One region of the Pseudomonas sp. MHK4 genome, then DNA from elsewhere that is predicted to be linked to it. Evidence: predicted binding sites of a transcription regulator. Region 1 holds the regulator's gene; each other region holds the start of a gene.

Evidence for each region. The regulator FliA, encoded in region 1, starts transcription of late flagellar genes. The targets are predictions, from matches to a motif close to CTAAAGTTTNNNNNNNNNNNGCCGNTAA.
Region 2: a site for FliA is predicted at 4,912-4,939, ahead of motA (flagellar motor stator protein MotA). Genes of this name have one in related genera too.
Region 3: a site for FliA is predicted at 7,700-7,727, ahead of flgM (flagellar biosynthesis anti-sigma factor FlgM). Genes of this name have one in related genera too.

What each region holds. Positions count from the first base shown of each region.
Region 1 is NZ_BAAIAK010000002.1:71,066-80,933, reverse strand. Features, by position in the region: gene ACYP2Q_RS05270 (protein-glutamate methylesterase/protein-glutamine glutaminase) at 1-886, opposite strand, end outside; gene ACYP2Q_RS05265 (chemotaxis protein CheA) at 936-3,200, opposite strand; gene ACYP2Q_RS05260 (protein phosphatase CheZ) at 3,238-4,026, opposite strand; gene ACYP2Q_RS05255 (chemotaxis response regulator CheY) at 4,046-4,417, opposite strand; gene fliA (RNA polymerase sigma factor FliA) at 4,584-5,324, opposite strand; gene fleN (flagellar synthesis regulator FleN) at 5,321-6,151, opposite strand; gene flhF (flagellar biosynthesis protein FlhF) at 6,267-7,592, opposite strand; gene flhA (flagellar biosynthesis protein FlhA) at 7,604-9,733, opposite strand.
Region 2 is NZ_BAAIAK010000004.1:368,348-378,215, reverse strand. Features, by position in the region: gene queG (tRNA epoxyqueuosine(34) reductase QueG) at 1-439, shown strand, start outside; gene ACYP2Q_RS13600 (trimeric intracellular cation channel family protein) at 421-1,032, opposite strand; gene orn (oligoribonuclease) at 1,232-1,774, opposite strand; gene rsgA (small ribosomal subunit biogenesis GTPase RsgA) at 1,882-2,913, shown strand; gene motB (flagellar motor protein MotB) at 2,966-3,988, opposite strand; gene motA (flagellar motor stator protein MotA) at 3,992-4,843, opposite strand; gene ACYP2Q_RS13575 (HDOD domain-containing protein) at 5,010-6,548, shown strand; gene ACYP2Q_RS13570 (rhodanese-like domain-containing protein) at 6,591-7,406, shown strand; gene asd (archaetidylserine decarboxylase) at 7,425-8,285, shown strand; gene serB (phosphoserine phosphatase SerB) at 8,420-9,634, opposite strand; gene ACYP2Q_RS13555 (AhpA/YtjB family protein) at 9,770-9,868, shown strand, end outside.
Region 3 is NZ_BAAIAK010000005.1:5,150-15,017, reverse strand. Features, by position in the region: gene ACYP2Q_RS14335 (ribonucleoside-diphosphate reductase subunit alpha) at 1-1,481, shown strand, start outside; gene flgE (flagellar hook protein FlgE) at 1,720-3,069, opposite strand; gene flgD (flagellar hook assembly protein FlgD) at 3,101-3,829, opposite strand; gene flgC (flagellar basal body rod protein FlgC) at 3,845-4,288, opposite strand; gene flgB (flagellar basal body rod protein FlgB) at 4,292-4,699, opposite strand; gene cheR (protein-glutamate O-methyltransferase CheR) at 4,946-5,773, opposite strand; gene ACYP2Q_RS14305 (chemotaxis protein CheV) at 5,820-6,752, opposite strand; gene flgA (flagellar basal body P-ring formation chaperone FlgA) at 6,834-7,595, shown strand; gene flgM (flagellar biosynthesis anti-sigma factor FlgM) at 7,764-8,090, shown strand; gene ACYP2Q_RS14290 (flagella synthesis protein FlgN) at 8,139-8,606, shown strand; gene ACYP2Q_RS14285 (flagellar brake protein) at 8,698-9,444, shown strand; gene ACYP2Q_RS14280 (MFS transporter) at 9,508-9,868, opposite strand, start outside.

The sequences.
Region 1 (9,868 bases):
TGTCCACGCACGGCTTGTAGTTCAAGCGCTCGTCGCCGGGGAGGATTTTCACCGCGCCCCGGCCATCGACCATCATCTGCTTGCCACCGGGCGCCAACAGCGCCAGGCCCGGACGCAGGATGTCGCCGTCCTCGGCTTCCTTGACGCTGATCCGGCAGAGCTTGTCCAGGCGCTCGGCAAATGCCTTGGTGAAGGCCGCCGGCATGTGCTGGACCAGTACGATGGGGGCCGGGAAGTTCGCCGGCAGTTGGGTCAGTACCCGCTGCAGGGCAACCGGGCCGCCGGTGGACGTACCGATGGCCACCAGTTTGTAGGCTTTGCGTTTTGGCGCGGGTGACGACGGCGCGTGCACGGGGGCACGGGTCGGGAGTGGAGCCGGTGCCGGACGCACAGGCGCACTGCTGCCATAACCGATGGTGCTCACAGGCGTTGGTGTCAGTGCCGGCGCGGCCACCGGCGCTGGTGCGCTGTAGCTGCTGACACGACGATTGCTGCGCGAGATGCTCAGAATCTTCTCGCACAGCAGTTGCTTGACCTTCTCGGGGTTGCGCGAGATGTCTTCGAAGTTCTTCGGCAGGAAGTCCACCGCGCCGGCATCCAGCGCATCCAGGGTGACCCGGGCGCCTTCATGGGTCAGCGAGGAAAACATCAGCACCGGGGTCGGGCAGCGCTGCATGATGTGCCGTACTGCGGTGATGCCATCCATCATCGGCATCTCGTAGTCCATGGTGATCACGTCCGGCTTGAGGGCCAGCGCCTGATCGATCGCCTCTTTGCCGTTGGTCGCCGTGCCGACGACCTGGATATTCACATCCGCTGAAAGAATTTCCGAGACGCGGCGGCGGAAAAACCCCGAATCGTCCACCACCAGGACCTTGACTGCCATAAACACTCCATTAGACGCAGCGGGGCATCAGTGGCCCCGCGCGGCAGAATCAAATACGCCGTGTGGCGTAACGCTTGAGCATGCTCGGGACATCGAGAATCAGCGCGATGCGACCGTCACCGGTAATGGTGGCGCCCGACATGCCCGGGGTTCCCTGGAGCATTTTGCCCAATGGCTTGATGACCACTTCTTCCTGGCCCACCAGCTGGTCGACGACAAAGCCGATTCGCTGGGTGCCCACCGAAAGGATCACCACATGGCCTTCGCGCTGCTCTTCGTGAGCGGCGGAGCTGACCAGCCAGCGCTTGAGGTAGAACAACGGCAGCGCCTTGTCCCGCACGATCACCACTTCCTGGCCGTCCACCACGTTGGTGCGCGACAGGTCGAGGTGGAAGATCTCGTTGACGTTCACCAGTGGGAAGGCGAACGCCTGGTTGCCGAGCATGACCATCAGGGTCGGCATGATCGCCAGGGTCAGCGGCACCTTGATGACGATCTTCGAGCCCTGGCCCTTGGCCGAGTAGATGTTGATCGAGCCGTTGAGCTGGGAGATCTTGGTTTTCACCACGTCCATGCCCACGCCACGACCCGACACGTCGGAGATCTCGGTCTTGGTCGAGAAGCCCGGGGCGAAGATCAGGTTGTAGCACTCGGTATCGCTCAGGCGATCGGCCGCGTCCTTGTCCATCACGCCGCGTTTTACCGCGATGGCCCGCAGGACGTTCGGGTCCATGCCCTTGCCGTCGTCGGAGATCGACAACAGGATGTGATCGCCCTCTTGCTCGGCCGCCAGGATCACCTTGCCGCCACGGGCCTTGCCCGAGGCTTCGCGTTCTTCCGGCGATTCGATGCCGTGGTCGACCGCGTTGCGCACCAGGTGGACCAGCGGGTCGGCCAGGGCTTCGACCAGGTTCTTGTCGAGGTCGGTGTCTTCGCCGACCAGCTCCAGGTTGATCTCTTTCTTGAGCTGGCGCGCCAGGTCGCGAACCAGGCGCGGGAAGCGCCCGAAGACTTTCTTGATCGGTTGCATCCGGGTCTTCATGACCGCGGTCTGCAGGTCGGCCGTGACCACGTCGAGGTTCGAAACGGCCTTGGACATGGCTTCGTCGGCGCTGTTGGCACCCAGGCGGACCAGGCGGTTACGCACCAGCACCAACTCGCCGACCATGTTCATGATCTCGTCGAGCCGCGCGGTATCGACCCGCACGGTGGTCTCGGCTTCGCTGGCGGTTTTTTCCGCGGGCGGCGCGGCCGGGGCACGGGCCGCAGCCGGTACAGCGGCGGCAACGGGTGCCGGCGCTGCGGCTTTCGGTTCGGGCGCCTTGGCCACAGGCTTGGGTGCGACGACCTTGGCAGCCGGCACCGGCACCGAGGCGCTAGCGCCGCTCGCCGCTGTCGCGGTGCCCACTTCGCTGAACTTGCCTTTGCCGTGCAATTCGTCGAGCAGGGCTTCGAACTCATGATCGCTGATCAGATCACTGCCGGCCGCTGCTGCAGTGGGCGCTGCCGGTACAGGCACCGATGCGATGGCCGACTCCAGCGCCTCGACCGCAAAGTTGCCCTTGCCGTGCAGTTGATCGAGCAGCGCTTCAAATTCTTCGTCGGTGATGTCCGAGCTATCGCCGGCGGCTTTCGGCTCTGGCGGCGCGACGGGCGCCGGGGCCACTGCATTGACGGCGAATTTGCCCTTGCCGTGCAGTTGATCGAGCAATGACTCGAACTCGGCGTCGGTGATTTCGTCGCTGGCAGGCACTTCGCTGGCAGGTGCTGGAGCAACGGCTGGCGCCTCGGCCTGGGCCTTGACGGCGTTCAGCGAGTCCAGCAATTGCTCGAATTCGTTATCGGTAATATCGCCTGAATCGGCTTCAACCACTGGTGCTTCGGCCACTGCAGCAACCGGTACGACAGGCGCCTCGTCGGCCGATTGCGGCTCGGCCAGACGCGCCAGTGCCGCCAGCAACTCAGGAGTTGCCCCCGTGACCGGGCTGCGCTCGCGTACTTCGCCGAACATGCCGTTCACCGCGTCCAGCGCTTCGAGGACCACATCCATCAATTCCGAGTCAACGCGACGTTCGCCCTTGCGCAGGATGTCGAACACGTTCTCGGCGATGTGGCAGCACTCCACCAGCTCGTTGAGCTGGAGGAAGCCGGCGCCCCCTTTTACAGTGTGAAAACCGCGAAAAATTGCATTGAGCAAGTCCGCGTCATCCGGACGGCTTTCCAGCTCGACCAGTTGCTCGGACAGTTGCTCCAGAATTTCGCCGGCCTCAACCAGGAAATCCTGAAGGATCTCTTCATCGGCGCCGAAGCTCATTAAGGGGGTGCTCCTAAAGGTCTAAAAACCCGAAAACCTAGAATCCAAGGCTCGATAGCAAATCGTCCACATCGTCCTGACCGGACATAACGTCTTCTCTTTTATCGGCATGAATCTGCGGACCTTCACCCTTCGAGAGATGTTTTTGTGGATCTTTTTCTGCAAGCATCGCTGCACGGTCATGTTCGATGCCCGCAAAGCGATCCACCTGGCTGGCCATCAGCACGAGCTTGAGCAGGTTGCTTTCCACTTCGGTGACCAATTGAGTCACGCGCTTGATCACCTGGCCCGTGAGGTCCTGGTAATCCTGGGCGAGCAGGATGTCGTTGAGGTTGCTCGACACGGCGCGGTTGTCCGTGCTGCTGCGCGCCAGGAAGCCGTCGACGCGCCGGGCCAGTTCTCGAAACTCCTCAGCCCCGACTTCGCGCCGCATGAACCGTCCCCAGTCGGTGCTCAAGCCCTGGGCTTCGTCAGCCAGGCTGTTGACCAGCGGCGTGGCGTTTTCCACCAGGTCCATGGTGCGGTTGGCGGCGGCTTCGGTCAGCTTGACCACATACCCCAGGCGCTCGGTGGCGTCGGTGATCTGTGACACTTCCTCGGCTTGCGGCATGTGCGGGTCAATCTGGAAATTGACGATCGCGCTATGCAACTCGCGGGTGAGCTTGCCCACTTCCTGATACAGGCCACGGTCACGGGTCTGGTTGAGCTCATGGATCAATTGCACAGCATCGCCGAACCTGCCCTTTTCAAGGCTCGCGACCAATTCGACGGCGTGTTTTTTCAGGGTCGATTCAAAATCGCCCTGGGATGATTCGTTATGCCCCATAGCTCCCCCGTGGCGCAGTTCAACCGATGCGTTCGAAAATCTTCTCGATTTTTTCTTTCAACGCCTGGGCCGTGAAGGGTTTGACCACATAGCCGTTTACGCCGGCCTGGGCTGCTTCGATGATCTGCTCGCGCTTGGCTTCGGCAGTCACCATCAGCACTGGCAGGTGCTTGAGCCTTTCATCGGCGCGCACGTGGCGCAGCAGATCGATACCGGTCATGCCAGGCATGTTCCAGTCCGTCACCAGAAAGTCGATGCTCCCGCTGTTGAGTACCGGAATGGCGCTAGTGCCATCGTCGGCCTCGACCGTGTTGGTGAACCCAAGGTCACGCAACAGGTTTTTTATGATCCGCCGCATCGTTGAGAAGTCATCAACGATGAGGATTTTCATGTTCTTGTCCAATTCGACCTCCAAGCAGACTAAAACGCGCCCAGCACCTGGACGCGCCATTTCGATCAATCTGGCGAAACACTCGATGACTGTCTGGAGTACAACGGATCGAGACCGGCGCGGTTCATCACCCCACCAGCCGCGTCGCAGTGCCCCCACACTGCCTTCAGCGCGCTCGCCACTCTCCCAGACGCCCCCGCAAACGGGCCGCGCACTGGCTGTGTAACTGGCTGACCCGGGATTCGCTGACCCCCAGGACCTCGCCGATTTCCTTGAGATTCAACTCTTCGTCGTAGTAGAGCGCCAACACCAATCGCTCACGCTCCGGCAAATTGGCGATCGCATCCGCCAGTGCCGCCTGGAAGCGTTCATCTTCCAGATCACGAGACGGTTCCATATGCGCACTCGCGCCGTCCTCGTGCAGCCCTTCGTGTTCGCCGTCCTGCAACAGGTCGTCGAAACTGAACAGGCGACTGCCCAACGTGTCGTTCAAAATCCCGTAATAATCGTCAAGACTCAATTGGAGTTCGGCCGCAACTTCGTGATCTTTAGCGTCACGGCCGGTTTTCGCTTCAATCGAGCGAATGGCGTCGCTGACCATCCGCGTATTGCGGTGGACCGAACGAGGCGCCCAATCCCCCTTGCGCACCTCATCGAGCATGGCCCCGCGGATGCGGATGCCGGCGTAGGTCTCGAAACTCGCGCCTTTGCTGGCGTCGTATTTGGTAGAGACTTCCAACAGGCCGATCATCCCGGCCTGGATCAGGTCTTCGACCTGGACACTGGCCGGCAGACGCGCCAGCAAGTGATAGGCAATGCGTTTAACCAGCGGCGCGTAACGCTCGATCAGCTCGTACTGCGCATCACGCGCCGATGCCTTGTAGAGGTTGTAACCGCTTGCGGTCATAGCACCGGTCCTGCCGTTTGTTGCACGAGGCGCTCGACGAAAAACTCCAGGTGCCCGCGCGGGTTGGCGGGCAGCGGCCAGGTGTCGACCTTCTGCGCGATCGCCTTGAATGCCAGCGAGCACTTGGAGCGCGGGAAGGCCTCGTAGACGGCGCGCTGCTTCTGCACGGCCTTGCGCACGCTTTCGTCGTAAGGCACGGCGCCGACGTATTGCAGGGCGACGTCGAGGAATCGGTCCGTGACCTTGGTCAACTTGGCGAACAGGTTGCGCCCTTCCTGCGGGCTCTGCGCCATGTTCGCCAGCACGCGGAAACGGTTCATGCCGTAATCGCGGTTGAGCAACTTGATCAACGCATAGGCGTCAGTGATCGAGGTCGGCTCGTCGCAGACCACCAGCAACACTTCCTGGGCCGCGCGCACAAAACTGACGACCGACTCACCAATGCCCGCAGCGGTGTCGATCACCAGCACGTCGAGATTGTCGCCGATGTCACTGAAGGCCTGGATCAGGCCGGCGTGCTGGGCCGGGCTCAAATGAACCATGCTCTGGGTGCCGGACGCGGCCGGAACGATGCGGATGCCGCCGGGACCCTGCAGCAGCACATCGCGCAGCTCACAGCGGCCTTCGATCACGTCGGCCAGGGTACGTTTGGGTGTCAGCCCCAACAGAACGTCGACATTCGCCAGGCCCAGGTCCGCGTCCAGCAGCATGACGCGCCGGCCAAGCTCGGCCAAAGCCAGGGACAAGTTCACTGACACGTTAGTTTTGCCGACGCCACCTTTGCCGCCGGTCACCGCGATCACCTGTACAGGATGCATGCTGCCCATGTTATTTCTTTACCTTGTTCTGCATAGACGGGGCCACATAACTGGCTGCGCGTTCACAACCGGAACAATGCATGGCAGGCCATCGATGTAGGTACAAAAACTATTCATTTTTACCTCAGCCAACCTGCTTGGTCGGGCTGTGATAGATATCAGCGAACATGTCAGCCATGGCCTCTTCGCTGGGTTCTTCCTGCATTTGCACGCTGACGGCCCGACTGACCAATTGATGACGGCGCGGCAGATGCAAATCATCTGGAATCCGCGGACCGTCGGTCAGGTAGGCCACCGGCAATTCATGGCTGATGGCCAGACTCAACACTTCGCCCAGGCTTGCCGTTTCATCCAGTTTAGTCAGGATGCAGCCAGCAAGCCCACAACGCTTGTAACTGTGATAAGCGGCGGTTAGAACCTGTTTCTGGCTGGTGGTTGCCAGGACCAGGTAATTCTTTGACTTGATGCCGCGACTGGCCAGGCTTTCGAGCTGCATGCGCAGGGCCGGGTCGCTGGCTTGCAGGCCGGCGGTATCGATCAGCACCACGCGTTTGCGCAGCAAAGGGTCCAGCGCCTGGACCAGCGACTGGCCCGGATCGACGTGGGTCACCGACACGTTGAGGATCCGCCCGAGGGTCTTGAGCTGCTCCTGGGCACCGATGCGGAAGCTGTCCATGCTCACCAGGGCGATGTTCTGCGCGCCGTACTTGAGCACGTAGCGGGCCGCCAGCTTGGCCAGGGTGGTGGTCTTGCCCATGCCGGCCGGGCCGACCATGGCAATCACGCCGCCCTCTTCCAGCGGTTCCATTTCCGGGGTGGCGATCATCCGCGCCAGGTGCGCCAGCAACATGCGCCAGGCCTGACGGGGTTCTTCAATTTCACTGACCAGCGCCAGCAGGTCTCGCGACAACGGGCCGGACAGGCCGATGCGCTGCAGGCGACGCCACAGGTTCGCCTGGGCCGGACGGCTGCCTTGCAGCTGGTTCCAGGCGAGGGATCCAAGTTGCACTTCCATGAGTTCGCGCAGGCTGTTGAGTTCCGAACGCATCGAGTCGAAAGCCCGCATATCGATACCGGCCGCCGGCGCAGGTGCAGGGGCAGGTCGCGGTGGCTCGACCAGGGTCGGTTCGATCAGCGGTTCGGCAGCCGTCAGCGGCAAGCCGGCAAACAACTGGCGATTGGTGCCCTTGTCACTGTCGCCCTCGCCTCGCAGGCTCAGTTCGGCCTGAGCGGTAACGATCCGCGATTGGGTCTTGCGCAGCTCGTCCTCGAGTTCCATGTTCGGCACACGCGGGGCCAGCGCCGACAGCTTGTAATCCAGGGCAGCCGTCAGCTCGACACCGCCGGCGATGCGGCGGTTGCCAATGATGGCGGCGTCGGCGCCCAGCTCATCACGAACCAGCTTCATGGCCTGACGCATATCGGCGGCGAAAAAACGCTTAACTTGCATGAACCACTACCTCAGCCGTTGGGCCCTACTGTCGCAACGATGGTCACTTGCTTGTTGTCAGGAATTTCCTGATACGCCAACACATGCAAACCCGGGACTGCGAGCCGGCCAAATCGCGAGAGCATCGCGCGAACCGGACCGGCCACCAGCAGAATCACCGGCTGACCTTGCATCTCCTGCCGCTGCGCCGCATCGATCAACGAGCGTTGCAGCTTCTCAGCCATGCTTGGCTCCAGCAGGACGCCCTCTTCCGAGCCTTGCCCTGCCTTCTGCAGACTATTGAGCAATATTTGTTCCAACCTTGGCTCCAGCGTGATCACTGGCAGCTCGGAGTCAGTGCCTACAATGCTTTGCACGATTGCGCGGGATACGCCAACCCGCACCGCAGCCACCAGCGCGGCGGTATCTTGACTCTTGTTGGCATTGTTCGCGATGGCTTCGGCAATGCTGCGAATGTCGCGTACCGGCACCTGCTCGGCCAACAGCGCTTGCAGGACCTTGAGCAATTGCGACAGCGACAACACGCCCGGCACCAGCTCTTCGGCCAGTTTCGGCGAGTTTTTCGCCAGCAATTGCATGAGTTGCTGGACTTCTTCGTGGCCGATCAGCTCGCTGGAGTGCTTGTACAGGATCTGGTTCAAGTGGGTGGCCACGACGGTACTGGCATCGACCACGGTGTAGCCAAGCGATTGCGCCTGGGCGCGCTGGCTGATTTCGATCCACACCGCCTCCAGGCCGAAAGCCGGATCTTTGGCGGTAATGCCATTGAGCGTGCCGTAGACCTGCCCCGGGTTGATCGCCAGCTCGCGATCCGGGTAAATCTCCGCCTCGGCCAGGATCACCCCCATCAGGGTCAGGCGATAGGCGCTCGGTGCCAGGTCGAGGTTGTCGCGGATGTGCACCGTGGGCATGAGGAAACCCAGGTCCTGGGACAGCTTCTTGCGCACGCCCTTGATTCGCGCCAGCAACTGACCACCCTGGTTGCGGTCCACCAGGGGAATCAGGCGATAGCCCACTTCCAGGCCGATCATGTCGATCGGCGTCACGTCATCCCAGCCCAGCTCCTTGGTTTCCTGGGCGCGGGCCGGCGATGGCAGCAGCTCCTGCTGACGCTTGACCTCTTGCAGCGCCTGCACCTTGGCGGTGTTCTGTTTTTTCCAGAACAGGTACGCGCCACCCGCGGCCAGGGCCGCCATGGACAGGAAGGAGAAGTGCGGCATGCCCGGCACCAGCCCCATCACCGCCATCAACCCCGCCGACACCGCCAACGCCTTGGGCGATGCGAACATCTGCCGGTTGATCTGCTTGCCCATGTCTTCGGAGCCCGAAGCACGGGTCACCATGATCGCCGCCGCTGTGGATAACAACAGTGATGGCAATTGCGCCACCAAACCGTCACCGATGGTCAGCAGTGCATACACCTTGCCGGCATCGGCGAAGGACATGTTGTGCTGGAAGATACCGACCGCCATGCCGCCGATCAGGTTGATGAACAGAATCAGCAGGCCGGCGATGGCGTCACCGCGCACGAACTTGCTGGCACCGTCCATGGAGCCGTAGAACTCGGCCTCCTGGGCCACTTCCGAACGCCGCGCCTTGGCCTGGTTCTGGTCGATCAGGCCGGCGTTGAGGTCGGCGTCGATCGCCATCTGCTTGCCGGGCATCGCATCGAGGGTAAAACGCGCGCTCACCTCGGAAATCCGCCCGGCACCCTTGGTCACCACGACGAAGTTGATGATCATCAGGATCGCGAACACCACGATACCGACCACGTAGTTACCGCCGATCACCACCTCGCCGAAGGCCTGGATCACCTTGCCCGCAGCAGCATGGCCGTCCTGGCCGTGAAGCATCACCACCCGGGTAGAGGCCACGTTCAACGCCAGGCGCAACAAGGTCGCCACCAGCAAAATGGTCGGGAACACCGCAAAATCCAGCGGCCGCAGGGCGTAGACGCACACCAGCAGCACGACGATCGACAGGGCAATGTTGAAGGTGAAAAACACGTCGAGCAGGAACGGCGGCATCGGCAACATCATCATCGCCAACATGACCAGCAGCAACAGCGGCACGCCCAGATTGCCTCGACTGAGGTCTGCCATGTTCGTGCGGGCACTGTTGATTAACTGAGAGCGATCCACCGGTATTCCCCGTTCCTTTGAAGCAAAACTTTTGACGCCAGAAGCGGGCGCGGGGTGGGTACTGCAAGAAGCTTTCCAACTTTTGTGCAGGGTTGGAATAGAGGGGTTACCCGGAGTTTCGCGCTGTTTCGACTG
Region 2 (9,868 bases), on a different contig from region 1:
TGTGCTGGACGCCCGGCGCTGTATTTCCTACCTGACCATCGAACTTAAAGGTGCAATTCCGCAAGAACTGCGGCCGCTGATCGGCAATCGGGTGTTCGGTTGCGATGACTGCCAGATCGTCTGCCCGTGGAACCGCTTCGCCCGGCCGTCCGGCGAAAGCGACTTCAAGCCTCGGCACAACCTGGACAACGCCGAACTGGCCGAGCTGTTCATGTGGGACGAGGGCAAGTTTTTAAGCAGCACCGAAGGCTCGCCGCTGCGCCGGACCGGGTACGAAAACTGGCTGCGCAATCTGGCCGTCGGCCTCGGCAACGCGCCTTCGACCATTCCGGTGCTGGAAGCGTTGAAGGCGCGACGGGAGTATCCGTCCGAATTGGTCCGTGAGCATGTCGAGTGGGCGTTGCAGCAGCACGCCGAGCGTCAGGCCTCGTCGTTGTAGACGAATTTGGGCATTTCCCAGTGAAAGCGGATCGCCAGCAAGCGCAGCAGGAAACCGCCGAACAGGGTGATCAAGATCGCCTGTTCCCCCGGCAAGTTCAGGTATAGGCAAAGCATGTAGCACCACGCCGCCGCGAACGAGACGCTGGCGTACAGCTCGCGCCGGAAGATCAGCGGAATGTCATTGCAAAAGATATCCCGCAGGATGCCGCCGAATACTCCAGTGATCACACCACTGACCGACGCGACCAACATGCCATGCCCCATTTCAAGGGCGGTCATGCAGCCGATCAGCGTGAACGCCACCAGGCCGACGGCGTCGAGCACCAGAAACAATGAACGCAGATGACGCATCCAGCGCGCGGTGAATACTGTGAACATTGCTGCGATGGTGGTCAGCACCAGGTATTCCGGGTGTTTCACCCAGGTCAGTGGATAGTGGCCGAGCAACACGTCGCGCACCGAACCACCGCCCAGCGCCGTGACACATGCAATCAGCACCACGCCGAACCAATCCATGCCGCGACGCCCCGCAGACAGGGCGCCGGTCATGGCCTCGGCGGTGATGGCGATCAGGTAGAGCATCAGCAACATGGTGGCGATCCTTGCAAAAAGGCGCGCAGTCTACGCACTTCGCCGAGGCACCAAAAGAGGGCACCGCTATCTGTAGGGGCCGGCTCGCTGGCGATAGCGTCTTCAAAGCCCCCTTCGCTGGCAAGCCAGTTCCTACAGAACCGCGCAAACCTGTAGGAGCTGGCTTGCCAGCGAAAGGGCCATAACAGACGCTACACAATCAGGCCTTGATGAAATGCTGGCGATAGTGCTGCAGCTCGGCGATCGACTCGCGGATGTCGTCCAGCGCCAAATGAGTGCTGCCCTTCTTGAAGCTGTCACGCACGTCCGGCGCCCAGCGCGCAGCCAGTTCCTTGAGGGTCGAAACGTCAAGGTTGCGGTAGTGGAAATAGCTTTCCAGGGATTTCATGTGGGTATAAAGGAAGCGACGATCCTGGCAGATGCTGTTGCCGCAGATCGGCGATTTGCCCTTCGGCACCCACTTTTCCAGGAAGGCGATGGTCTGGGCTTCGGCTTCGGCCATGCTGATACGGCTCTCCCGCACGCGCTGGGTCAGACCCGAACCGCCGTGTTGACGGGTGTTCCACTCGTCCATGCCGGCAAGGATTTCGTCGCTGTGGTGAATGGCGATCACCGGACCTTCGGCCAGTGTGTTCAGGTCGCTATCGGTGACAATGGTCGCCATTTCGATGATGACATCGGTATCCGGGTTCAGACCGGTCATTTCCAGGTCGATCCAGATCAGGTTCTGCGGGTTTTGCATGTGTCGGCTCCTAGGCAATGCTGCGCAGTTTAGCCTAGGCCGGTGGCCGGGCGTGCTAAACTCGCGGCCGTTTTACCTAATCGCTGCATTCTTGATACGGAACACCCATGGCCAAACGCCAACTCAATCGTCGTCAAAACTGGCGCATCGAAAAGATTCAGGGCGAACGCGCTGCCCGCGCCGCCAAACGCGAGTCCTCGGCCGTCGAGGCACTTGAGGGTGGCGACCTGGGCCCGGAACAGCACGGCCTGGTGATCGCCCACTTCGGCGTGCAGGTCGAAGTCGAAGCCCGTGATGGCGAGCTGGCCGGCCAGGTGTTCCGTTGCCACCTGCGGGCGAACCTGCCCGCACTGGTGACCGGCGACCAGGTGGTCTGGCGTGCCGGCAACCAGGGTATCGGCGTGATCGTGGCGCAATTGCCGCGCAATACCGAACTCTGCCGTCCGGACAGCCGTGGCCAGCTTAAACCGGTGGCGGCGAACGTCGACATGATTGTCATCGTATTCGCGCCGCTGCCTGAGCCCCATGCCAACCTGATCGACCGCTACCTCGTCGCCGCCGAACACGCGGGCATCAAGCCGCTGCTGTTGCTGAACAAGTTCGACCTGATCGACGAACACAACGCCCCGGCGTTGAACGCATTGCTCGCGGTCTACCGCACCCTGGGTTACCCGGTGCTGGAAGTGTCGGCCCACCACGGCAACGGCATGGAACAGCTTCAGAAGCAGTTGGACGGGCGCATCAGCGTGTTCGTCGGCCAGTCCGGCGTCGGCAAGTCGTCGCTGGTCAACAGCCTGCTGCCAGAGGTGGAAACACGCGTCGGCCCGTTGTCCGAGCTGTCCGGCCAGGGCACCCACACCACGACCACTGCGCGCCTGTTCCACTTCCCCGGTGGCGGTGAGCTGATCGACTCCCCGGGTATCCGCGAATTCGGCCTGGGTCACGTCAGCCGTGCCGATGTCGAGGCTGGCTTCATCGAGTTCAGCGACCTGCTCGGTACCTGCCGCTTCCGCGACTGCAAGCACGACCGCGAACCCGGTTGCGCCCTGCTCAAGGCCCTGGAAGATGGCCGAGTGCAGCAGCAACGAATGAACAGCTACCGCTCGATCATCGCCAGCTTGCCGGAAAACGGCTACTGAGCCGCTTCCCGCAGACATGAAAAAGCCGCGATGATCGCGGCTTTTTTTTGCGTTACGGCTTCGGGGGCTCTCCCGGCTTCGGCGCAGGGTCATCGAACAGGTTCAGCCGTTCGCGCAGTTCGTGAGCCGGCAACGGCTCCTTGTCTGCCGGCAACGCGTTCGGGTCGGCTGGAGTGGCCGGCGTTGATTCCGGAGTTTCCTGTGAGCTATCGGGAGCCGGCTCCACCCCTTGCGAACCTTCAATGGCACGCTGGGCCTTCTTGGTCAGCACGATAATGTCGATACGGCGGTTCACCGGGTTGAACGGATGTTCGCGATCGAACAGGGCCGACGAGGCGTAACCGACCACACGCGCCACCTGTGCCTCCGGGTAGCTGCCCGCCACCAGGGCACGGCGCGCGGCGTTGGCACGGTTGGCCGAAAGCTCCCAGTTACCGAATTCACCGCTGCCGCTGTACGGCTTGGCATCGGTGTGGCCGCTGATGCTGATCTTGTTCGGCACCGCCTTGATGGTGTCGGCCATGGCCAGCAGGATGTCTTCGAAATACGGTTTCAGGCGGGCCGAGCCTGAGTCGAACATCGGCCGGTTCTCGGCATCCACGATCTGGATACGCAAACCATCCGGGGTAATCTCGAACAGGATCTGGTCCTTGAACTTCTGCAGTTGCGGGTTCTCTTCGACCTTGTTCTGCAGTTCTTGCAGCAGCAGTTCCAGGCGCTCCTTTTCCACCGTCTCGGCCATGCCTTCGACCTGATCGACGTCGACCGTCACTTTGTCCGGCTGCGGCTGGGTCTTCATCTCGGGGTTGAGGGTGTTATCCGGCGCCATGGTCGGCGTGCCACCCAGATCGATGACGTAGGGCGTGCCACTTTCGGAAAAGCCGATCGGGTCCTTGAAGTAACCGGCGATGGCGATTTTCTGTTCCGGCGTTGCCGTGGATAGCAGCCACAACACCAGGAAGAACGCCATCATCGCCGTGGCGAAGTCGGCGAAGGCGATTTTCCAGGCGCCCCCGTGATGCCCACCGGCGATGCGCTTGACGCGCTTGATGATTATCGGCTGGTTATTTTCCATAACTTAACGACCGCGAACCGCTTGTTCCAGCTCGGAGAAACTCGGACGGTGCGCCGGGTACAGGACCTTGCGCCCGAACTCCACGGCCAGCGATGGCGGCATGCCCGAAGCGGAAGCCACCAGTGAGGCCTTGATGGCTTCGTAGACGTTCAGTTCTTCCTTGGCATCGTGGGCCAGGGAATGCGCCAGCGGGCCGAAGAAGCCGTAGGCGGCGAGAATACCGAAGAAAGTACCGACCAGTGCCGCACCGACGTGCAGGCCGATGGACTTCTGGTCGCCCTCACCCAGCGAAGCCATGGTCACCACGATACCCAGGACCGCCGCGACGATACCGAAACCGGGCATGGCGTCGGCGATACCGTTCACTGCGTGGGACGGGTGCTCCAGGTCTTCCTTGAGGCTGTAGAGCTCCATGTCGAACAGGCCCTCCAGTTCATGGGGCGCCATGTTGCCGGAGGACATGATGCGCAGGTAGTCACAGATGAACGCGGTCATGCGCTCGTCCTTGAGAACAGTCGGGTATTTGGCGAAGATCGGGCTGGCCGCGGCGTCTTCGATGTCCGCTTCGATGGCCATCATGCCTTCGCGGCGGCTCTTGTTGAGAATCTCGTAGATCAGGCCCAGCACCTCAAGATAGAAGGCATGGCTGAAACGCGTACCGAACATGCTCAGGGATTTCTTGAGCACGTGCCTGGTCATGTAACCGGGGTTGGCCTGCAGGAATGCGCCGAGGGCCGCACCACCGATGATCATGACCTCGAAAGGCTGGATCAGGGCGGCAATCTTGCCATGGGAGAGCACGTATCCGCCGAGCACGCTCGCGAATACGACGATGATGCCGATAATTTTAGCCATAGGTAGGAGAGCACTTACTGAGTCGGGTTCAAGGTCATATTCGGAAGTTAAAAAATCTCTTCTTCTACTTATCGGCAAAACTGCGCCAGACTATAGCCAGTTCAGGCGAAAAGCCAATTTGACCCCCTCCGGGCCCAGGTATTGTTGACGATGATCGCCTCCAGACATGGCTAGACAAACGAACTCCCCGACGCCAACACCGGACACGCTCGAAGGCTGGGTCAAGCTTCTCGACGGCGTGCGCCTGCCGGTTCCGCAGGCCAGTCATGACCGCGTGTGCCGAGCCCTGCGCGACAGTCGCAGCTCGCTGCGCAATATCGCCGACTTGATGCAGGGCAGTCCGGCCTTGGCCTTGAGCGTGATTCGCGAGGCCAACCGGTACAACCATGGCGGCATGAGCGAGCCTGCGGAAAACCTTGAGGTCGCCATCAACCGCCTCGGCTTGAAGCGTACCGAGGAGCTGCTCGCGCGACTGCCCGCCATGCCCCAGGCCGAGATTCCGAAAGCCCTGCGCCAGTTGCAGATGATCAGCCAACACGCCAGCCAACAGGCCAACGGTTTTTTTGCCAGCCGCCTGGCGCGCCTGTGGCAGGACATCCACTGGGGCAGCCTGCTGTTCCTGTCACCGCTGTGGCCGCTGGCCCTGACGCATCCGCACCTGCTCGAAGCCTGGGAGCTGCGGGTCATTCATAAAGGCGAATCGGCGCGCACCGTCGAACAGCAACTGTTTGGCGCACGCCTGCTTGAAATCGGCCAGGCCCTGGTGGACCTCTGGCACCTGCCGATCTGGGTGCAACAGGGGTATCGACTGCTGCTCACCGAACAACGGGAACTGGTAAAAGTCCTGCGCATTGCCCGCGACAGCGAACATCCGCTACGCCAGCAGAACCGCCTGGATGACGACCCGACCCTGCGCCGCTGGCTCAATCAACCGGCCAACACGGTGCTATTGGCCAACGGCCTGGCCCTCTCTGCGCAGCAGGCCTGGGACAGTCCGCACAGTGAGCGCTGGCAGTACTTGACCAGCCTTTACCTGCAAATACCGATGGACGAGGTGCAACAGCAATTGCACCAGCAAGCCGCCAACAGCGCGCGTTATCACGCCATGCCCGATCTCTGGCATCCCGCTGTTTCATTGATCTGGCCGTGGGGCACGAATCCTGTGCATGCCGGTTTGCAGCCAGCCCCGGCCCCCACCGCCGAGGACCTGGCGAAGTGGCGAAAACAATGTGCCGAGCTGTTGCACGAGCCAAGTCGCTTTACCAACGCCTTCCACCTGACCACCTCTGCCCGCGACGCACTGGTGGCCTGTGGCATGCGTCGGGTGATGATCCTGATGGCCGACCGCACCCACGCCAATCTGCGGGTACACCAGACGGCCGGCCTGCCTGACGAAGTGGCCGGGCTGAATTTTGTCGTCAGTCAAAGCCCGGTATTGCAACGCCTGCTCTCGCAACAGGCCCAGGTACGCCTGACACCGCTCAACAACGCGCAATTTTCCGCCTTGCTGCCCAACAATCTGCGTAGCCAGTTCAGCGGCGAACACCTGTTGCTGCGTTCGCTGCTCAACAATGGGCGGGTGATCATGATCGTCGTGGCGGACCAGGGTGGCGGGCCGTTCTCGGACATCACCGTGCAAGCCTTCGGCAAAACCGCGCAATGCATCGAAAAAGCACTGCACAGCTTTAGTCAGCGCGGCCAATAAGGCTGCGCTACAATCCTCCCTTTTGTGCCCTGGAGACCTCACATGTCTGACTTCTCTGGCTTGCCGCTGGTGATCGAGCCGAGCGACTTGCTCCCTCGCCTCGAAGCCTGCCAACTGATCCTGGTGGACCTGACCAGCCACGCCCGCTACACCGAAGGGCATATTCCCGGTGCGCGGTTCGTCGATCCGAAACGCACACAACTCGGCCAGGCGCCCGCGCCAGGGCTGATGCCGCCGCAAGCGGCCCTCGAAGCATTGTTCGGTGAGCTGGGGCACAACCCCGATGCCGTCTATGTGGTCTATGACGACGAAGGCGGCGGTTGGGCCGGGCGCTTTATCTGGCTGCTGGATGTGATTGGCCACAGCCAATACCACTATCTCGACGGCGGGCTGACGGCCTGGCTGGCAGAGGGCATGCCCATGTCGATCCAGATCCCGTCGGCCGCTGGTGGCCCGGTTGCGTTGACCTTGCACGACGAACCCACTGCTACCCGCGAGTACCTGCAAAGCCGTCTCGGCGCTGCCGACCTGGCGATCTGGGATGCACGCGGGCCGCTGGAGTACTCCGGTGAAAAAGTCCTGGCAGCCAAGGTCGGGCACATCCCTGGTGCGGTCAATTTCGAATGGACCGCCGGCATGGACAAGTCACGTCAGCTGCGCATTCGCAGCGACATGCCGCAGATCCTCGAACAGCTGGGCATTACGCCTGACAAAGAAGTGATTACCCACTGCCAGACTCACCATCGATCTGGCTTCACCTATCTGGTGGCCAAATCCCTCGGTTATCCGCGGGTCAAAGGCTACGCCGGCTCCTGGGGCGAATGGGGCAACCATCCCGACACGCCCGTAGAGATTTAAGGTTTTTAAGGACAGTTAATGAACAAGCGTCTGTTTATCGTCAGCCAATACCTGCTGCCCCACAACCTGCTCTCGCGACTGGCCGGCTGCATCGCCGAATGCCGCGTGCGCTGGTTCAAGAATGCGTTCACCGCGTGGTTCGCCAAGCGTTACCAGGTGAACATGTCCGAGGCACTGGTCGAAGACCTGACCGCCTACGAGCACTTCAACGCGTTCTTCACTCGCGCGCTGAAAGACGGTGCCCGCCCGTTGGACGAAACCCCGGGCGCTATCCTCAGCCCCGCCGACGGCGCAGTCAGCCAGCTCGGCCCGATCGAGCACGGTCGCGTGTTCCAGGCCAAGGGCCACAGCTTCAGCGTGCTGGAACTGCTGGGTGGCGATGCGGCGAATGCGGCGCCGTTCATGGGCGGCGACTTCGCGACCATCTACCTGTCGCCGAAGGACTACCACCGCGTGCATATGCCGCTGGCCGGCACCCTGCGCGAGATGGTCTACATCCCGGGTCGCCTGTTCTCGGTCAACCAGACCACCGCTGAAAACGTGCCGGAGCTGTTTGCCCGCAACGAGCGCGTAGCATGCATTTTCGACACCGAGCGCGGGCCGATGGCCGTGGTGCTGGTGGGCGCGATGATCGTGGCCTCGATCGAAACCGTGTGGGCCGGACTGGTGACGCCGCCGAAACGCGAGCTGAAAACCTTGCGCTACGACGAAGCCGCGCGTGCGCCGATCCACCTGGAAAAAGGTGCGGAGCTGGGTCGTTTCAAACTGGGGTCGACCGCTGTCGTGCTGTTCGGTCCGGATCAAGTACAGTGGGATGCAGAGTTGCTGGCTGGTTCGCCGGTGCAGATGGGTCAGGGTATGGGTCTGCCGAAGGCCTGATAGAGACTGCAACTAACTGTAGGAGCGAGCTTGCTCGCGAAAAAATCGAAGGCGCCGCGGACATTCAGAATGCCCGCGTCATCGTTAATGTCCTTCGCGAGCAAGCTCGCTCCTACAGTAGTTTTGTGGTGCTGTTAGAGCTGGCCGTCGCGGTCGCGGAAGCCCAGCAAATACAGCACGCCATCCAGCCCAAGGGTGGAGATCGCCTGTTTCGCCGACTGCTTGACCAGCGGTTTGGCGCGGAACGCCACGCCCAACCCGGCAATCGCCAGCATCGGCAAGTCATTGGCACCGTCGCCGATCGCAATGGTCTGCTCCAGACGCAAGCCTTCCTTGTGTGCCAGTTCCTTCAGCAGATCAGCTTTGCGCTGGGCATCGACAATCGGCTCGACCGCCACACCGGTCACCTTGCCGTCGACCACTTCCAATTCGTTGGCAAACACGTAGTCGATACCCAGCTTGGCCTGCAATTGCTTGGCGAAGTAGGTGAAGCCGCCCGACAGGATGGCGGTCTTGTAACCCAGGCGCTTGAGTTCGGCGAACAGGGTTTCAGCGCCTTCGGTGAGGCGCAGCGAGGCGCCGATCGAGTCCAGCACGCCGACATCCAGCCCTTTGAGCAACGCCAGGCGCTCCTTGAAGCTGGCGCGGAAATCCAGTTCACCGGCCATCGCCCGCTCGGTAATTTCCGACACCTTGTCGCCCACGCCGGCTGCCTTGGCCAGTTCGTCGATGACTTCGGCTTCGATCAGGGTCGAGTCCATGTCGAACACCGCCAGACGGCGGTTACGACGGAACAGCGAATCTTCCTGGAAGGCGATGTCCACGTTCAGTTCCTGGGCAACGCTGAGGAATTCGGCCCGCAGCGCCTGCGGATCAGCCGCTTCGCCACGCACGGAAAACTCGATGCAACCCTTGCCTTTATCAGCCGGGGTGTCCAGCGGCATGCGCCCGGACAGACGATCGATATGGTCGATGTTCAGGCCATATTTAGCGGTGATCGAACTCACGGCCTGCAATTGCCCGGCAGTAACCTTGCGAGTCAGCAGGGTCACGATGTGGCGTTTTTTGCCCTGGTTGCCGACCCACTGCTGGTAATCCTCTTCGGACACCGGCGTGAAACGCACCTGTTGATCAAGCTCGTAGCCCTTGAACAGGATGTCCTTGAGCACCGACTTGCCTTGTTCGGTGTCAGGAATTTCAACCAGGATGCCGAACGACAGGGTGTCGTGGATCACCGCCTGACCGATGTCGAGAATGTTCACACCACCCTGGGCCAGAACGCCGGTAATGGCCGCAGTCAGACCCGGACGGTCGACTCCCGTGATGTTTATCAGGACGATTTCGCGCAAGGCGCACCCCCGCAGGTGGAAAAAAACCGCATTCTACCCACATTCAGTGACCATCGGGCACCGTGAGCGCTTTGACGGCCTAGGGCCTGTCGCTATACTGCGCGTCAACTTCACGGACAAAAGAGCCGAGCTCAAGTGAACCGGCCCACGCCAGTAAAAACCGATAACTTCTTCCTGCTGATCTTCCGTGCACTGCGCCACCGCCGTGTACCGATTGCATTGCGCATTGCCAGC
Region 3 (9,868 bases), on a different contig from region 1:
GTGATGATCGTCGTCGTACCCACGACATGAACACCGCCAACTGGATCCCTGACCTGTTCATGAAGCGTGTCTTCGATGACGGCAAGTGGACCCTGTTCTCGCCGTCCGAAGTTCCGGACCTGCACGACCTGACCGGCAAGGCCTTCGAAGAGCGCTACGAGTACTACGAAGCCCTGACCGAGTACCCGGGCAAGGTCAAGCTGTTCAAGACCATCCAGGCCAAAGACCTGTGGCGCAAGATGCTGTCCATGCTGTTTGAAACCGGCCACCCATGGCTGACCTTCAAGGACCCGTGCAACCTGCGCAGCCCGCAGCAGCACGTCGGCGTGGTCCACAGCTCGAACCTGTGCACCGAGATCACCTTGAACACCAACAAGGACGAGATCGCCGTTTGCAACCTGGGTTCGATCAACCTGCCGAACCACATCGTGGGCGGCAAGCTCGACACCGCCAAGCTGCAACGCACCGTGAACACTGCCGTGCGCATGCTCGACAACGTGATCGACATCAACTACTACTCGGTGCCGCAAGCGAAGAACTCCAACTTCAAGCACCGTCCGGTTGGCCTGGGCATCATGGGCTTCCAGGACGCCTTGTACCTGCAGCACATTCCTTACGGTTCCGACGCTGCCGTCGAGTTCGCCGACAAGTCGATGGAAGCGGTCAGCTACTACGCGATCCAGGCTTCCTGCGACCTGGCCGACGAGCGCGGCGCCTACGAGACGTTCCAGGGTTCGCTGTGGTCCAAGGGCATCCTGCCGCTGGATTCGCAACAGATCCTGATCGAGGCCCGTGGCCAGAAGTACATCGATGTCGACCTGAAGGAATCCCTGGACTGGGCACCGGTTCGTGCCCGTGTACAGAAAGGTATCCGTAACTCGAACATCATGGCCATCGCACCGACCGCGACCATCGCCAACATCACTGGCGTATCGCAGTCGATCGAACCGACCTACCAGAACCTGTATGTGAAATCGAACCTGTCGGGCGAATTCACCGTGATCAACCCGTACCTGGTTCGCGACCTCAAAGCTCGCGGCCTGTGGGACTCGGTGATGATCAACGACCTGAAGTACTACGATGGTTCGGTGCAGCAGATCGAGCGCATCCCGCAAGAACTCAAGGAGCTCTACGCGACTGCCTTCGAAGTGGACACCAAGTGGATCGTTGACGCGGCCAGCCGTCGTCAGAAGTGGATCGACCAGGCTCAGTCGCTGAACCTGTACATCGCCGGTGCATCGGGCAAGAAGCTGGACGTGACCTACCGCATGGCCTGGTACCGTGGTCTGAAAACCACCTACTACCTCCGTGCCCTGGCCGCGACCAGCACCGAGAAGTCGACCATCAACACCGGCAAGCTGAACGCTGTTTCCAGCGGCGGCAACCACGGTGACGACTCGGTCCTGGCAGCGCCTGCCGGCCCTGCTCCAGTGCCGAAGGCTTGCGCCATCGACGAGCCGGATTGCGAAGCTTGCCAATAAGCTGAGCCGGTAACACCAAACCCCCGACAGGCCCCTGGCTTGTCGGGGGTTTTCTTTTGCCTGTATGTAGGAGCGAGCTTGCTCGCGATGGTCGTTAACGATAACGAACTCATCTTGAATACACGCGTCGCTCTCAAGACCATCGCGAGCAAGCTCGCTCCTACAGGAAGTTTTGGCTGGTCACAAAAAAGCCCCTCTTGCGAGGGGCTCCTTGTGTAGCGCTTTCAGTCAACCCGCATCAGGCCATCTGAATGATGGTCTGCATGATGGTGCTCTGGGTAGAGATGGTCTTGGCGTTCGCCTGGTAGTTGCTCTGCGCCTTGATCAGATCGACCAGTTCATTGGTCACGTTGACGTTGGACTCTTCCAGGGAGTTGGAGCGGATCGAACCCAGCGAGCCAGTTTCCGGCGAGTCGTAACCCGGGATGCCTGAGGCGTAGGTTTCTTTCCAGCTGGTACCGCCGACTGGCTGAAGACCTTGTTCGTTGGTGAAGCTGGCCAACGCCAGCTGGCCGATCGGCTTGGTCTGGTAGTTGCTGAAGTTGGCCAGCAGCACACCGCTGCCGTCGATGGTCAGGTTGGTGATCTGACCCGTGGCGTAACCGTTCTGAACGGGAATGGAGCGTGCGGTGTCGGCGTTGAACTGGGTCGTGTTACCCATGGCAATCGTCAGACCGTCCGGATTGGCGGCTGCACCATTGGCCGTCCAGACACCATCCTTGACTGTACCCGGGGTCCAGTTGGCGACTTTCAACTCATTACTGATAACCGGAGCAGGCGCTGGTACGGTCGGTGGCACTGTGGGTGGAACCGGTGTGCTGACCGACACCAACTTGCCCGATGTGTCGAAGGTCATGGTCGAAGCGACTGGCGGCGTCGCAGCGTCCGTCGGGTCGCTGCCGTCCGGATTGCGATCATCGATCAGGGTGTAGGTATCCCAGGTGTTCGTCCCGGTCTTGACCATGTATTGATCCATGGTGTGCTGGTTGCCCTGGGTATCGAAAACCGGAGTGCTGAACTTCTTGGTGTAAGTTTCCACCTTGCTCGGGTCGAACTTGTTGAGCGCCACTGTCTGATCGATCACCGCAGCCGTAGAGTTCAGGTTGATCGTCGACGATACGGTGGTGGTGGATTTCGGCGCCAGGTTGGACGTGTCGATGCGCAGGTCGGTCAGCACGCCATTGACTATCTTGCCATTGGCATCCACGCCGTAGCCTTGCAGCCGCGAGGTACCGTCGCTGTTGGTAACAAAGCCTTCCTTGTCGACCTTGAACGTACCGGCACGGGTGTAGGACAGCGAGCCGCTGTTGTTCAATACGAAGAAGCCCGAGCCATTGATGCCCATGTCCAGCACATTACCGGTGGCGCTGATATCGCCCTGGGTAAATTGTTGGGAAACGTTAGCCAGGCGTACGCCGCTACCTACGACTTTGCTGCCCGTACCCAGCTTGGATGCCGAGTACACATCTTCGAATTCTGCGCGGGACGATTTGAAGCCGGTGGTCGCAACGTTGGCGATGTTGTTACCGGTGACGTCCAGTTGCTTGTTGGCGGCATAGAGACCGCTAAGGCCGATATTGAAAGACATGATCCACTCCTTTGTGCCGCGTTAGCCGGCTCTATATACCAATGGTTTGCACTTTGGACAGGGCGACACTGCCGAGCCCGGCCAGGTTGAGCATCAATTCACCGCCGGTCTGGCTGATGGTCACGCTGTTGACCGTTGCCGGCAGGTTGGTGACCAGTGCCACGCCCTTGTCATCGATGGTGGTGTTCGCCGCAAAGGTATAGGCACCTGATTCGACGACATTGCCGGCATCGTCCTTGCCATCCCAGGTGAAGCTACTGGTACCCGCTTGCTGGTCGTCCAGCTTGATGGTGCGGACAGTCTTGCCATCCTTGTCGGTGATTTTCACTGCCACTTCACCCACTGACTGCGGTATCACAACCGAACCGGTCATGCCCTTCGTGGTGTCGACCACGGATTTGTCACCCGGCGCGATGACTGAACGCCCGACCAAAGCCGAAGCCTGCAACGCCTGGGACGAGTTGTAGTTGCCGGCGATACCAGACACGGTATCGTTGAGCGTGGTGATGCCTTCCAGGCTGCTGAACTGCGCCAGCTGAGCCACGAACTCACTGTTGCCCTGGGGCTCCAGCGGGTTCTGGTTTTTCAGTTGGGTCACCAGCAGTTGCAGGAACGCATCCTTGCCCAGGGCCTTTTTACCGGTGGCACTACCCGTCGCCGCTGCCAGGCTATCGGCATTGGTAGTGGTAGTGGTCTTGATCGAAGAGTTGGCCAGGATGTCGTTGAGGCTCAAACCACTGGTGGTATCGGTAACACTCATCTGAGTCGCCCCTTATCACTGACCGAGGGTCAGGACCTTCTGCATCATGGTCTTGGCGGTGTTCATCATTTCGGCGTTGGTCTGGAACGAACGGCTCGCGGAAATCATGTCAGCCATTTCTTCCACCACGTTGACGTTCGGGTAATAGACATAGCCCTTGGCATCCGCGGCCGGATGGTTCGGCTCGTAGCGTGCCTCGAGGTTGCTTTGGTCTTCGACCACGCCCAATACCTGAACGCCTTGACCGGCCGCGTCCTGATTCTGGAACAGAGAATCGCTGCCCCCGCCCTGGCCGCCCTGGAACATGGTGGCGAACACCGGGTGACGCGCACGGTAGGTCTGGTCGATGCTCGAGGAGACTGTCTCGGCGTTGGCGATATTCGAGGCCACGGTGTTCAAGCGCGTGGTCTGGGCACTCATGCCGCTACCGGCAATGTTGAAAACACTGGATAGAGACATGAATTACTCTCCGCGCAGGGCTGACACCAGCCCTTTGAATTTGCTATTGAGCAGGGTGAAACTGGCCTGGAAGTTGACCGAGTTTTCCGCGTAGTTCGACTGTTCCAGCTGGGCGTCCACGGTGTTCTGGTCGATCGACGGCTGCATCGGCGTGCGGTACATCAGCGACTCGTCGCCATTGCCCAGGCCCTGGGCTTCGATATGACGGCTGTTGGTCATGTTCAAGGCGAAGGTGCCGTTTTTAGCCTTGTCGTTCTGCGCCTCGAGCACTTTCGAGAACTCCAGGTCCCGCGCCTTGTAGTTCGGGGTGTCGGCGTTGGCAATGTTGTTGGCCAGGACTTCGGCACGCTGGGCGCGCAAGCCCAGAGCCTTTTCGTGAATACCGAGCGCTTTATCGAAGCTGATGCTCATGTCGGGAAACCTTTGGGTGACCTGATTTTTCGTAGGATGGACATAGCAAGCGTCATGCCAATTCAGAAAACCCCGTAAACCGGGGCTTTGCGGGCACCGCCCCCTGCGGCTACGACAGAAAAGCGGCAACCGGTTTCCGCTGGATGCCGCTTTTCTGCCGCTTGCCGTTCCCTATAGGAATGCAAAAGCGGCAGACATAAAAAAACGGGAGCCCCTGAGGACTCCCGTTTTGATGACACCGACAAGTCATTTCGCCTGGTAAATAATCCCCGGGCTGCACTGCACCATTTGGTAATGATCCGGCAATCCGTTCAACGCTTCGGAAGCACCGAGGAACAGATAACCGCCCGGCTTCAACGTGCTGTGAATGCGCAACAGGATGTCCTTCTTCACTTCGGCGGAGAAGTAGATCAAAACGTTGCGACAGAACACGATGTCGAACTTGCCAAGGCTGGCGTAGCTGTCCAGCAGGTTGAACGAGCGAAACTCGACCCGGCTCTTGATCGGCGCCTTGATGGCCCAGCGTCCCGGCCCCTTGGGGTCGAAGTAACGCTGCAGCCGCTCGGGAGACAGACCGCGACCGATGGCCAGGCTGTCGTACTCGCCCGTCTTGCAGTTGTTCAGCATGGTGCCCGACAGGTCAGTGGCCACAATCTGCACGCCCATTCTCAATTGGCCTGGATTGAACCGCTCGAACTCATCGATGGACATCGACAGCGAATACGGTTCCTGACCCGACGAGCAGGCCGCCGACCAGATCCGCAGGCGCTGGCCGGGACTGGCCTTGATCGCTTCGGGAAGCACCTTGTTCTTCAACACTTCAAACGGATAGGTATCACGAAACCACAGGGTTTCGTTGGTCGTCATCGCGTCCACGACCATCTCGCGCAACCCGCTGCGCGGCTGGGTCTGAATGCGCTGGACCAGCTCACCCAGGGACTTTATGCCTTGCTGCTCCATCAGTTTGTTGAGACGGCTGGAGACCAGATACTGCTTGTTTTCACCGAGCAAAATGCCACAGGCTTTTTCCAGGAACACCCGGAACTGTTCGAAATCCAAATTACCCGTAGACAATGCTGCCGCCTCTAAAATCGTGTTGACTGCCGGGGGCCGAACGCCCCTAGCTGATATCTGCTGCTTTGATCCGGTCGACTACCCGGGATGCCAGGTCATCAGGGCGGAATTTTGCCAGGAAGTCATCGGCACCGACCTTCCTGACCATCGCCTGATTGAATACACCCGACAACGAAGTATGCAGGATGATATGAAGCTTTTGCATGCGCGGGTCGTTGCGGATCTCGGCCGTGAGGGTGTACCCGTCCATTTCCGGCATCTCGATGTCGGAAATCATCATCAGGAACTCCTCCTCCGGCCTCTTGCCCTCGTCGACCAGTTTGCGCAGGTAATCCAGCGCTTGCCGACCGTCGTTCAACGCCACCACTTCAACACCGACCGTCTGCAGGCAACGGGTGACCTGCTTGCGCGCCACCGACGAGTCATCGACCGTCAGCACGCGCAAGGAAAGCGCCTTGTGCTGGGTCTCGACATCCACCACCCCGGCGGAAATCGCTTCCGGGGTCGGCGCCACTTCCGCCAGCACCTTCTCGACGTCAATGATTTCGACCAACTGGTTGTCGACCCGAGTCACCGCCGTCAGGTAGTGATCACGCCCCGTGCCCTTGGGTGGCGGATGAATTTCCTCCCAGTTCATGTTGACGATGCGCTCCACCGAGCGCACCAGGAATCCCTGGGTCTTGGTGTTGTACTCCGTGATGATCACGAAGGGGTTGTTCTTGTCCTTCAAGCCACCGGAACCGGTCGCCATCGCCAGATCAAGGATCGGAATGGTCGCCCCCCGAATATTAGCCACGCCACACACGACAGGACTGGACTTGGGCATCAACGTCAGCTTGGGGCATTGCAGCACCTCCCGCACCTTGAACACATTGATCCCATACAGCTGCTGGCCGTCGAGACGGAACAACAGCAACTCAAGGCGATTTTGCCCCACCAGTTGCGTGCGCTGGTTTACCGAATCCATTACACCAGCCATGCCTGACTCCTACGCCAACGCTAAGTGTTGTTGCGACGCGCCTTCATCACTAAACGGCACGGCGCTTGCTTTTTATCTGTCATGAACACAGAACCGACATTTTTCCGCCGCCTGCCCCCCCCCTGCCGCCAATGGCTCGGGGTGTTGGCCGCTGTTTGCCTGTTCAACGCTGGCAGCCCTGCCCTTGCTGACGCGGTTACCTTGCCTGACATGCTTATCGGCGTCACCCAGGGCTTTCTTGAATTCACCGTAGAGGACTATCTGGCGACCAGTCAAACCCAGGGGCGCTATGAAATCCAGGTGAACCCGCTAGATCCGCGCCTGCGCATGCCAATGTGCGACAAGGAATTGACAGCCACACTGGAAAGTCCGGCCAAGCCTTTGGGCCGGGTAACGGTCAAGGTTCGCTGTGAAGGAACATCCCCCTGGACCGTCTTCGTGCCCGCTCAAGTACGCCTGTTTCGCGAGGTCGTCACCACCACCAGGCCCCTGCGTCGCGCCGGCATTGTCGAGCCGCAGGACGTCATGCTGCGTGAACGCGATATCAGCCTGCTCAACCAGGGATACTTGACCGACGTAGACCAGGCCATCGGGCAACGACTTACCCGACCAATGGTCAATGATCAGGTTATCAGCCTGGTGCACATCGAACAGGCGGAAGTCATACGCAAGGGCGACCAGGTGGTGATTACCGCACGCAGTGGCACGCTCAGCGTGCGAATGCCCGGCGAGGCATTGGCCAGTGGCGGCCTCAGCGAACAGATTCGAGTCAAGAACCTCAATTCCAAACGGGTCATCAAGGCGCAGGTCATCGCGCCGGGCCAGGTGGAAGTGTCGATGTAGGACTTAACGGGGGTGAAGAAGTGGCGCCGACCTCGACGGTTCCCTAAACTGTGTGCCAGGCACGGCAAGCGCTGGCGCGCGCAAGCTCATTTTGATTAATGAGCCTAAAGTTTTTCAGGGAATGGCCGAAAACATGGCAAGCGTCCAAATTCCCAGAGGTTTTTTACCATGGTCATTGATTTCAGCCGACTGAACAGCTCCTCGTCACTCACGGGCAGCACACGTACCAGCGCCCCCAAGGAAACTGCCGAAACCGGCAAGCCTGCCGAGCCCAACATTCCGGCCGAACAGGCAAGCACCGTCAAAAGCGGGGAATCGGTACATCTGAGCAATGAGGCGCAACAGTTGCAGAAGATCACCGATACGCTGCGCGATCAGCCTGTCGTCGACAAATCCCGCGTGGCCGAGCTGAAAGCAGCCATCGCCGATGGCAGCTATAAAGTCGACAGCAACCGTGTCGCCAGCAAACTGCTCAACTTCGAAGCCCAGCGCTAGGCCCCGGCCCGCGCCAGGCTTTTGGACGCTTAAACCCCAAGGCCAGCCATGCACGACACTCATTTACTGCAACTGATCACCGACGACTTTGCTCCAGCGCAACGCTTGCTGGAGATACTGCGCACCGAATCCCTCGCCTTGCATGGCCGCGACATGCAGTTGCTGGAAGAGATTCTGGCGCAGAAGCAGGCAATGGTCATCGAACTCGAACAGCATGGCCGCAAACGCAGTGAGATTCTCGTCAGCCTCAACCTGCCAGCCAACCGCAGCGGTCTGGAGCAACTGGCCAGCCAATCGAGCGTTGGCGAAGCGCTGCTGGCGCAAAGTGATGTACTGACCGACCTTCTGGCTCAATGCCACGCCGCTAACGCCAGCAATGGACAGTCGATCCTGGCACAGCAGGCCGCCACGGCCACCCAGCTGAGAATCCTCAACGGCGGTGAACAACCCGCGCTCTATGACGCCAGCGGATCATTCTCCAGGCTTGTTAAACCACGTCCGCTCAGTCAGGCTTGAGCCTGTCGATAAACACGCTCTATCAAGACGCGAAACATGCTGGCAATATGCCACTCGCCGTAGTCAAAAATTGTCTGGAGATTGATTAACCGTGTCCAATGCCTTAACCGCGGAAGATGCGCCGCAGCCACCCAAGGTGCTCAGCACACCCCTGGAAATCTCCGGCAATTTGCGCCAGCTGCTAGACAGTCATGACCCGCTGATCATCACGTTCCACGAGCGCAGCCAGCGCTTCCAGAGTTATCTGGTGGACCTTGACCGTGAACGCAACATGATCGCCCTGGACGAAATGATTCCCCGCGATGGCGAGCGTTTCCTGCTGGCCGGCGAACCTTTCAAGGTCGAAGGTTTTCATGAAGGCGTGCGCATCGCGTGGGAAAGCAATGGCCTTCTGACCATCGACGAATCCAACGGTAGCCGTTGCTACCGTGGCACCCTGCCCGATGAAGTCGTCTACCACCAGCGCCGCAATGCATTCCGTGCTGCCTTGAAACTGGCCCAACTGGTCAACGTCAATCTGGACGGTGAAAAGCTCAAGGCATCGATCAGTGGCAAGCTGCTGGACATTTCCGCCACGGGCTGCAAGTTGCGCTTCGAAGGCGACATCACTGGCAGCCTGCAACTGGGCCAGGTCTACGACCGTTTCAGCGCCGACCTGCCCTTCGGCAAAATGACGGCACCGGTTGAACTGCGCTACCTGCACTTTGAAGAAAAGATCTCCACCACCTTCGCCGGCGTTCGCTTCCACAACATGAGCGGGCTGGTGCAGCGTCAGGTCGAGCGGTTCGTCTACCAACTGCAACGCGAAGCGCGGCGTTTCGACAAAGACGACTTCTGAGTCAACCTCTCCAGCAAAAACGGGCAGACCCTTGTGGTGACTGCCCGTTTTTTTACCTGAATGTCATGGCCTGGCTTCGGTAAAACTCTGCTCCCTGCCCGAATCCGGTTCTTGCGGCGGCTGATCGGTTTCCGGTTCCGGTTCCGGACTTGGCTCCGGGGAAACCGGATTTTGCATCTGGTCCTGCACCACTTGCTCATCCACCCGCGGATCGAGGGCCGCCACCAGTGGCGAACTCGACATACTGTCCGGCATGGCGACGTGATGCAGCGGCGCGTCGTCCACCTGGTGCAGGTTGGTCACCGCTTTCGGACGAATTCGCCACACCAGCACCAACGCAAAGAAACTGAAGAACGCGTAGAGCATCTGGCTGCCGAACAACTTCATCAGCACACCCGCCACCAACGGCCCGATGCTGGCGCCA